2 linked regions of the Catalinimonas alkaloidigena genome follow. The protein of the gene in region 1 interacts with the protein of each later gene in a pairwise test. Links are inferred from orthologs where the notes say so. Each region holds a gene or a part of one and is shown on either strand. Other genes may lie near its edges.

Region 1 (4,859 bases):
TCAGAATAGGCAATCATCTCATGCAGTAGCATGCGGGCATTGTCACGTTCAGTAACCGGCTTATCCTTATTGAATTTCTCAAGCTTTAGAATATCATTATAGCTATAGAACATGAGGCAATTTCCTTCCAGTCCGTCACGACCTGCCCGGCCTGTTTCCTGATAATATCCTTCCAAGGATTTAGGAACATTATAATGAATAACAAAGCGTACATCTGGCTTATCTATGCCCATTCCAAACGCGATAGTAGCTACGATAACATCTAGATCCTCATTCAGAAAAGCATCCTGATTACGCATACGGACCGAAGGATCCAGACCCGCATGATAGGGAGCGGCATTAATATCGTTTACTCGCAAAAACTCAGCTATTTCTTCAACTTTTTTTCTGCTGAGGCAGTAGATGATTCCGGACTTACCTTTATGCTTTTTAATGAACTGAACAAGCTGCTTTTTGGCTTGCTTTTTTGGCCGAACTTCATAATACAGATTCTCCCGGTTGAATGATGATTTAAACAAATCAGCATCCTCCATCTGAAGGTTTTTCTGGATATCAAGCTGTACTTTAGGCGTTGCGGTAGCCGTTAAAGCGATTACGGGTACGTTTTCACCTAATTGTCCGATGATGGTTTTTATTCGTCTATATTCAGGACGAAAATCATGGCCCCATTCAGAAATACAATGAGCTTCATCTACTGCCACAAAAGTAATATTGGCTTCCTGTAGAAATTTAATATTTTCCTCTTTGGTAAGAGATTCGGGGGCCACATACAAGAGCTTAACCTCTCCACTGAGTGTTTCCTTTTTTACTCTGTTGATCTCAGTTTTATTAAGCGTAGAATTTAAAAATTGAGCGTTGATGTTCAGCGCATTCAATTGATCTACCTGATTTTTCATCAGGGCAATGAGAGGAGAAATTACGATAGCAGTTCCATCCTGTATAATAGCTGGTAATTGATAGCAGAGCGATTTACCAGCTCCAGTAGGCATTATTACAAATGTGTTTTTTCTGTTTAGTATATTTCTTATAATTAGCTCTTGATTCCCTCTGAACTGGCTATATCCAAAATACTTTTTTAGATATACTTTGAGGTTAGTTTGCTGTTCCACCATTATCTAATCAATGTTATTTTTTTTCTTCCACAAATACAACATATTGAATCTCGTGAAAAATGTTAATGAAGTTAGCGAAAAAAATTGGATTAAAATAATTCCACAAATCACTACAAATTATTCTTTAGAAACGTTCTTATATTATTAAATTATAAAAAATAAAATTATTGCTTTGCAATGCACGAATTTGATTGTGTAATTCAAATACTACGAATAGTTGTTGTGCTAAGTTTTATGCTTGGTTTTAATTTGGACATATGACGCAAGAAGATACCTATGTATTAATTACTTTATTCAGCAGTAATAGTACAAACTTTTGGCCTTTTAGCCGTAAGCATCTTCCTAAACAATTTTTGGATTTATTTGGTAATGGGCGATCACTTCTTCAATTAACTTATGAAAGAAGTAAGGGAATTTGTCCTGAAAAGAATATTTTTATCTCTGTACCTAAAGAATACCATTCTACTTTCAAAAATCAGTTGCCGGACTTTCCCGAGGAGAATATACTTACTGAGCCGGTAAGGCGAAATTCAGCGCCTTGTATTGCTTATGCTTCTTATAAAATAAAAAAGCTTAACAAAAATGCAGTGATTGTAGTCTGTCCTGCTTCTCATGCCGTGTTTGGAGAGATAGCCTATGTCCGGGATGTGAGAAAAGCAGTGGAGGTTGCCCAAATTGATAAAAATGCATTGCTCATCATGGGTATAAAACCCCATAAGGCAGAGACTTCATACGCTTATATTCAATACCATTTTGATCATGTGGGGCTGGTAAAGAAGGTAAAATCATTTATGGAAAAACCCCAATCAGAGCTCGCAAAACTTTTTCTGGAAAGCGGTGATTTTGCCTGGAATACCAAAATCTTTGTTTGGCATGTAGATGCTATATTAGAAGCTTTTGAATTCTATTTACCTGATGTAGCAGAGGTATACCGAGAATGTATGCCTTACTTTTTTACAGAAGATGAAGACCAGAGTATTATCAAAGCCTATTCGGTATGTAAAAATGTATCAATAAGTACCGCTATCTTAGAGAAAGCAGATAATGTTTTTTTAATCATGGGAAATTTTGATTGGTCAAGTGTGAGTTCCTGGCAGTCATTATACGACTTGAAAGATCCCAAAGAGGAAAAAAATGTGGTAGAGGCCAATGCCCTGATGATGGAAAGCAAAAATTGTTATGTAAAGAGTGATTCTAAAAAATTAATCGTTGTGCATGGTCTAAGAAACTACCTTGTGGCTGATAGTGAAGACGTATTGTTAATTTATCCCAAAGACAAAGATATCTCTTTGAAAAGCGTAATGAACGATGTGAAGAACAACAAAGGAGACAAGTATTTGTAAGTCAGTTTTTTACCGAATTACGTTGCCTGACCACTTCGTACAAACATATGGAAGTTGCTACGGATACGTTCAGTGAAGCGATCTTGCCTCGCATCGGGATGCTAACCTGAGCATCGGTCATTTTTAAGTAAGCTGGTGAAACACCATCTTCTTCAGACCCAATCAGAAGCGCCAAAGGGCCCGTCATATCTGCTTCATTAGTAAGCGTTTCAGCTTTTTCACTACAGGCAACTACCCTGATGCCGCTAGATTGAAGATACTCTATGGTTGATTTAAGATTATCTTCTCTGCATACGGGAATATGATGCAAAGCACCAGCAGAAGCTTTTACCGCGTCTCCACTAATTCGGGCACTTCCTTTTGAAGGTATCAGCAGGGCATGGGCACCTAAACATTCAGCGGAACGTGCGATAGCACCAAAATTTCGCACATCGGTTACCCTGTCCAAAAGAATCAATAGCGGTTCCTGCCCTTTTGAATATGCTTCGTTAATGATATTGTCCAGTGAAGCATAAATGACGGCTGATAAAAAGGCAATGCTTCCCTGATGGTTTTTACGGGTGATTTTATTGAGTTTCTCAATAGGAACAGTTGAAAAAGGAACTTGCCTTTCTTTTAACAAAGAGAGGAGTTCTCCGGATAGTTCATTGCGTACCCCTTTCTGTAATAACACCTTTTCAAGCTCTTTACCGGCTTGTATTGCTTCTATGATGGCACGAGTGCCAAAAATTACTTCTGCTTTAGATATACTCATATTTGTTTTCTGCCTTTCCTCCAGAGGTCAATATTTCTGTACCAGAATTTCCGGTATTCCTCGTCTCTTAACAGGTTGTAATGACGGGTAGTGAAAATGTTACGAACCTTTACAAAAGTAAAAGCCAGATTTTCCATCAAATCATTTTCGGAATTATATATCCATCTTTCTTCTGCTCCAGTGCTGTAAACTTCATCAGGTGGGCCGAAAAGCACGTACACCATTCCCTGACCAGTCTTCCAACCTTCTTTATAAGTAGTGAAAAGAATATTGGCATTGGTCACCTGGCGAAAGTAATTTCTAATTACATCTTTTGCCCTTTCTTGTGAACGGGTCACTTTTATCCAATAGCGATCTAAAGCTGCTTTCGCCTCATCACTTTCTGTCAAATTTTCCATCTCTTCAGAAGTACTGATATAGCGAAGGGGGGCAATCAGAGCTTCTGGAGTTACGAAACGAGGATAATATTTACTGGATATTCTAAAAGAAATGCCTGATAATGAAGTGGTGTCTAACTGACAAAAGTATAATCCCTCATTTTCAAACGAGAGCGATTGGTTAAGTTGTACTGACAAAATGGTATCAATTTTAAGGCTTTTCTGAATATCAGCTCCCGTCTCAGCCATTGGAGGAAGGTTAGGAGGAAATTCATGAGAATAGTAGTACAGGTATGCGTTAAGACTATCTTCTCCATAAACTGATACTACACGAAAAGAGGCATTGTTAGGGATAGAGCTGGTAAAAACAGGAATTTCCTCTTCCGCTTCCATCACTATCAAATCCGTTAAGGGAAAGTTTTGATCATTATTGAGCGAAATGTCATAGCGGTAGTTAAAATTTGCACCCGCTGAAACTCCTTCTATGAATACAAATACATAATGGCTTTCATCGCTTACAGGTATTTCAAAACGATAGTAAGAAGAATTTTCTTTCTGTTTGATAAAATGGCTTTCGTTAAGGTCGGCACTACGAATTACATCATCAGCCTCGTAATTTTCTCTTACTTCGTAATGCATACGATTGATATTGATGGTATTAGTTCTTTGGGTAAGCTTCAGGAAGATAGTAGCTTCATTACTACCTACAGCTACTTCATATTCTCCATAAACAGGTGAGCTAAGGTCATATAAAAAGGCGCGGTTAAAGTCTGATGGACTGCTATTCTCACGCTGGGCGATTGCCGAATGGAAGGCCGTTAGACTTAGCATTAATACCAAAATATAGGTTGATTTTGCCATAGTGATTTTGAAATATTAACTATGTTCATTAAAAAAACTTGCCAATTGTACAGCAAGTTTTTTTAATAATATTGTTGTCTCAGTAACTGCAATTGATCAATCGTGCTGCTACGGTCATCCTGAATTATAAAGTATTAATTTGATTATAATGGCGATTGAGCATTTCATCATATTTTTGACCTAACTCAGTTTGACCGGCACGATTGAGTGCCTGCGTAACACCATTTAATATAATTAATTGCTTCTGAATTTCCACATTTTGTCCCTGAGCTCTTGGATAAAGATAGGTTAGCATCTCATCGGCTCTGTCTCCCAGTACCTGAGCCATTTCTATAGCTTTCTCTTCTTCTCCTACTTCAAACAGAAGGGGAAGGGTTTGAGATGACACATAGTCAAATGGTATGGTTTTATC
Region 2 (4,795 bases), 3.7 Mb from region 1 along the record:
CACAGAGGTAAGTGGTGGCAATGTTGTGTTTATTCCCGGAGGAAAACAGGTATCTGTAACCTATGGTACCGGTGATCCGGTAAGCCTGTCAAATGATGACTTCATCAACAATAAAGAATTATATTTTCAGTCACTGGAGACTACAGATGTAAAGACTCTGGAGGCTGAAAACTTTAGTTTTATTAACTTTGAAGCAAAGGTATTTGATTCCGTGAATTTCTTTGCTTCACTGGATATCCCTCCTTTTGTGCTTGAGGATAATAGTAGGATCCCTGAGATCATACAGGAAATTTTGCGGGAGAATAATTCTGACACTCCCGGAAAAGATAGAATTATTAAGCTAAGCACAGAGCGTATGGTGATTGAAATCATTCGTTACATTCTGGATAACAGAATGTTTGTGGAGCAATTGGCTACCAATAGTACTTACTTCAAGGATCCTCGATTGATTGATATTTTCGCATATATCAAAGACAATATAGGGGGAGACTTATCCAATAAGGTGTTAGCCAATGTGGCTAATGTGTCTGAAGATTATGTAGGGCAATATTTTAAGATGTTGACCGGCATTAATCCTCAGGATTACATTGAATATCAGCGAATGGAAAAAGCGGTGAACCTTTTGAGGACTACCAAGAAAAGTATTCGTGAAATAGGGAAAGATGTTGGCTACAAAGATACAGCTTACTTTTGCCGTCGTTTTAAAATGATGTTTGGTATTCCTGCTGGCAAAATGCGTCGCAGAGAATCACTGATGAACGTATAAAGAATATACTCCTATACTACCTAACGTGGCCCGGATATGCATCCGGGCTTTTTTATTTCTTTATGTTCCGGTTCAGGTAAGAGGTAAAGTCAGGTTGTTCCCTTTCATAATCACCGGTAATTTTTGCAGATGCAAAAAGGAAATTCGCAGAAGCTTTATTACAGGCAAAAGGAATATCCCAGGTTACTGCAATACGCAATAGGGCTTTTACATCAGGATCATGAGGCTGAGGCTCCAGAGGGTCCCAAAAGAAGATCAAAAAATCAATTTTACCCTCTGCTATTTTGGCGCCAATCTGTTGATCTCCTCCCAAAGGTCCACTGAGCAACTTATTAATTGTTATGCTTTTGAGGTCTTTAATGCCCTCTTCAAGCATTTTACCCGTGGTCCCGGTTGCATAAAGTTCGTAGGCAGCAAGAAGGTCGATATGGTTTCTTACCCACTGTAGAAGCTCAGGCTTTTTATTATCATGGGCCACGAGGGCAACTGCTTGTTTCTTTTTCATAAGCACAAATTGGTTCTTATACTAAGATATAAAAATGAAGGTGTAATCATTACATGCTTTTTTCCTCATTTACCAACTGCTCAGTAAAATCAAGCTTCATACAAAGGCCACCCCCTGCACCTGAGCAAATTGCTCCTTGGCATTTTTCCACATACTCCTGGGTAGACTTAGCCGATAAAAGCAATCTTCAGCAAAATCCTGATCTTTGATCTGGGCCTGAAATTGTTCAATAAGCCGCATTACCTCATTGGTTACTGTGTATTCAAATCGGATAGACAAATCCTTATGGATGATTTTTTTTACTACCTGATTATGGGCAATAGCGTCAGCAGCTGCGGTTTTGTAGGCATGGATGAGGCCGGGCACACCTAGTTTAGTGCCACCAAAGTAGCGCACTACTACGATGAGCACATCAAATAAATTTTGCGAGCGGATTTGTCCCAGAATAGGGTCACCGGCAGAGTGTGCGGGCTCTCCATCATCATTGGCCCTGTAAGTTTCTTCTCTGCCCTCTTCCGGCTTCAAGATAAAAGCAAAGCAATGATGGCGGGCATCATAATATTGTTTCTTTAGCGTCTCTACTTTCTCCTTTATTTCTTCATCAGAATTGACGGGGTAGGCAAAAGCCAAAAACTTGCTCCCTTTTTCTTTGTATAATCCTTCAGACTGTGTTTTTAAGGAATAATATGTGTCCTGCTCTTTCAAAGGTGAAACTAATATTGAGCTAATGATTTAAATGCTTCTCCCAGGTGTTCAATTAAATTGGAAGCCAGCATAGCCTCCTGACCAAGCGCGTCCGTAGCCAGGTCACCTGCTTTGCCGTGTAAATATACACCTAATAAAGCAGCATCAAGAGGATCATATTTTTGAGAAAGCAAAGCGGTAATGATTCCAGTAAGCGCATCGCCGGTGCCCCCGCTAGCCATGCCGGGATTTCCAGTACTATTGAAGCAGATTTTTCCGCTAGGCGTACCTACCGCAGTATTAGCCCCTTTCAGCACGACAAAAACTTCATATTGCCGACAAAACTTTGTTAATAGCTGTAAACGGTGAAAATCATTTTCAGCGGGCTGGGTTAGTCTCTCAAACTCTTTGGGGTGAGGAGTAAGCACTGCGTTTTCAGGCAGTAAGTCTAAAAGATCCCGGTGCTGGCCACAGATATTAAGCGCATCAGCATCTAATACCATGGGTTTTTGCAAAGATTGAGCTTTTTCTAAAATGCTTTTTAAAGCCATCACAGTCTCCTCAGCGGCACCCAAGCCAGGACCGACGCCTAGTGCATCATATTTGTCAAGGTCGGTAGGCCCCTGCTGGGGCAGGTCCGTAAAAATATATTGATGACGGTCTACAGTGGTCATCGCTTCAGGGTTTGCTATTTGCATAATCTGGTAGCCACATTCAGGAACATGAACGGTAAGAAGCCCCACTCCAGAATGAAGACAAGCTCTGGCACAAAGCACTGCAGCGCCCATTTTTCCATAGCTTCCGCTAATAAGCATCGTTTTTCCAAAAGTTCCCTTATGGGAGTGAGTATCACGTTTCTTCAGGAGAGACTTAGCCAGCATATGATCAGTGAAATAGTAATCTACAGGCGTCTGTTCAATGAAATTACGATCAAGCCCAATGTCAAGTATCTCCCACTTGCCTACAAAATGCGCACTCTCTGGAAGAAGAAAAGCCAGTTTAGGCATTTGGAAGCTAAAGGTATAATCAGCCCTTATAATGACAGCATCATCATCTTCAACTTCCAAAGGTTGGTCAGCAAACAAGCCGGAGGGAATATCTATGGCGACAACCGCGGCTTCAGAAAGATTAATTTTCTCAATCACCTGGGCAAAAATGCCTTCTACTTTGCGAGAAAGCCCTGAACCGAAAAGTCCATCAATAACAATTGCCTCCCTGGGAATATCGGGTATGTCACTTTCTTGTTCAATGTTATTGATGGTGATATGCTCTGCCAGCCTTTCGCGATTAATCTTAAAATCCTCAGAGCCTTTATCTGCGGCATGAACCGTGAAAGCATGGATATTACAGTGATGCTGATGCAATAATCTGGCAAAAGCCAGACCATCACCGCCATTGTTTCCCGGCCCGCTAAATATATATACAGGGTTGACGGTAGCACCAAAAGTCTCTATAAACTGATGCTTAAAAACGGTAGCAGCCCTTTCCATCAAGTCAGTAGAACTGATAGGCTCATTTTTGATGGTAGCGGCATCTGCATCGCGGGTTTGTTGAGCAGTAAGAATCTTCATAGTGGTAATTTCAAAATAGAAATAATCTAAGTTCGTGGAGACAATAATGTGAAAAAGTAATTTTATAGCATTCTATAAAGGAAGCATGAAATAAATTATACCATTACCATCTCATATGCAGTTAATTTCTAAAAAATTAGGAATTAAGGTGTTTTTGATTACTCTAATCAAGTAGATTTGCAACTTGTTTTATAAACAGCGTACAAAAAGCAGAAAATATGGCAAGAGAAGTGATTAATACCTCAGAAGCTCCCGCACCTATTGGCCCTTACAGCCAGGCGATTCAAAGTGGTGCTACTCTTTATGTTTCCGGGCAGATAGCACTTGATGCAGCCAGCGGGGAATTAATTAACGACAATATTACAGAAGAGACTCATCAGGTAATGAAGAATCTGGAAGCCATCTTAAGTGCTGCAGGAGCTGATTTTAGTAAGGTAGTGAAGTGTTCTATTTTTGTTAAAAATATGAGTGATTTTGCTACCGTAAACGAAGCCTATGGTCAGTATTTTAAGTTACAGCCCCCAGCCAGAGAAACCGTAGAAGTGAGTGGCCTGCCCAAAAATGTAAATGTAGAAATTTCCTGCATCGCCACCTTGGACTAAGTATGCGTCACAGTGTTAGCTTTACTTCCCTTAAGCAGAGAAACCATTGTATCTTCATATGAAGCACAACAGCTATCGGAGAGGCTGTGGAATGTTACCGAACCTACCCGTAGCGGAGAGTGGATGCCCGATGTACGAGATGAAGCGTTGTATTTCAATGGCTGGGTAAAGAAAGAACACTTTAAGCTATCTCGTAAAGTGAGCCGTGCAAATAACTTTTTGCCTATGATTAGTGGCAAAATAGAAAGTAGCTCAATGGGAAGTATTGTTTTTATTCGCTACAGGCTGTTTATGTGGACATTATCATTTTTGATATTCTGGTCTGTACTGACTGGTGTTTTTGCATTATATTTTTTTATCTACGAACGTATTTATATCAATGCGATATTTTCTCTTCTTCTGGGAGTAGCCAACTATGTCATTGCAATACTCAACTTTCATAAACAGGTAAAGCTTAGCAGCCGTATACTACACGAGGTATTAGAATAGAACTTAAAATAATTTTATACAACCATCAATCATAGCCATAGTTTATAACTATACATAGATCAAGCATTAGTAAATGGAACAAAATATAAGAGTAAGGTTTGCCCCCAGTCCTACCGGCCCACAGCATATTGGAGGGATACGTACGGCATTATATAATTATCTTTTTGCCCGGCAAAAA

Evidence for each region. Proteins that work in one complex are often made in the same cells at the same time.
Region 2: the proteins of rlmB (region 1) and OKW21_RS27485 interact in binary tests that used the Escherichia coli proteins (3 or more experiments, as listed by UniProt). The link is inferred for Catalinimonas alkaloidigena from one-to-one orthologs.

What each region holds. Positions count from the first base shown.
Region 1 is NZ_JAQFIL010000001.1:3,104,466-3,109,324, reverse strand. The notes cover bases 1,334-4,332. They hold rlmB (23S rRNA (guanosine(2251)-2'-O)-methyltransferase RlmB), read right to left. Parts: upstream 3,210-4,332; coding sequence 2,457-3,209; downstream 1,334-2,456. Other genes in these bases: OKW21_RS12725 (GWxTD domain-containing protein), read right to left, coding at 3,206-4,332; OKW21_RS12735 (mannose-1-phosphate guanylyltransferase), read left to right, coding at 1,370-2,455. Outside these bases: DNA helicase RecQ, read right to left, coding at 1-1,112; more of OKW21_RS12725, read right to left, coding at 4,333-4,447; OKW21_RS12720 (glycosyltransferase family 117 protein), read right to left, coding at 4,572-4,859. UniProt on the Escherichia coli protein: Specifically methylates the ribose of guanosine 2251 in 23S rRNA.
Region 2 is NZ_JAQFIL010000001.1:6,791,179-6,795,973, reverse strand. Bases 1,256-4,190 are described here. They hold OKW21_RS27485 (NAD(P)H-hydrate dehydratase), read right to left. Parts: upstream 3,527-4,190; coding sequence 1,985-3,526; downstream 1,256-1,984. Other genes in these bases: OKW21_RS27475 (hypothetical protein), read left to right, coding at 4,141-4,190; OKW21_RS27480 (RidA family protein), read left to right, coding at 3,745-4,128; OKW21_RS27490 (IMPACT family protein), read right to left, coding at 1,368-1,976; OKW21_RS27495 (methylglyoxal synthase), read right to left, coding at 1,256-1,271. In the rest of the region: OKW21_RS27500 (helix-turn-helix domain-containing protein), read left to right, coding at 1-766; more of OKW21_RS27495, read right to left, coding at 819-1,255; more of OKW21_RS27475, read left to right, coding at 4,191-4,617; gltX (glutamate--tRNA ligase), read left to right, coding at 4,691-4,795. UniProt on the Escherichia coli protein: Bifunctional enzyme that catalyzes the epimerization of the S- and R-forms of NAD(P)HX and the dehydration of the S-form of NAD(P)HX at the expense of ADP, which is converted to AMP.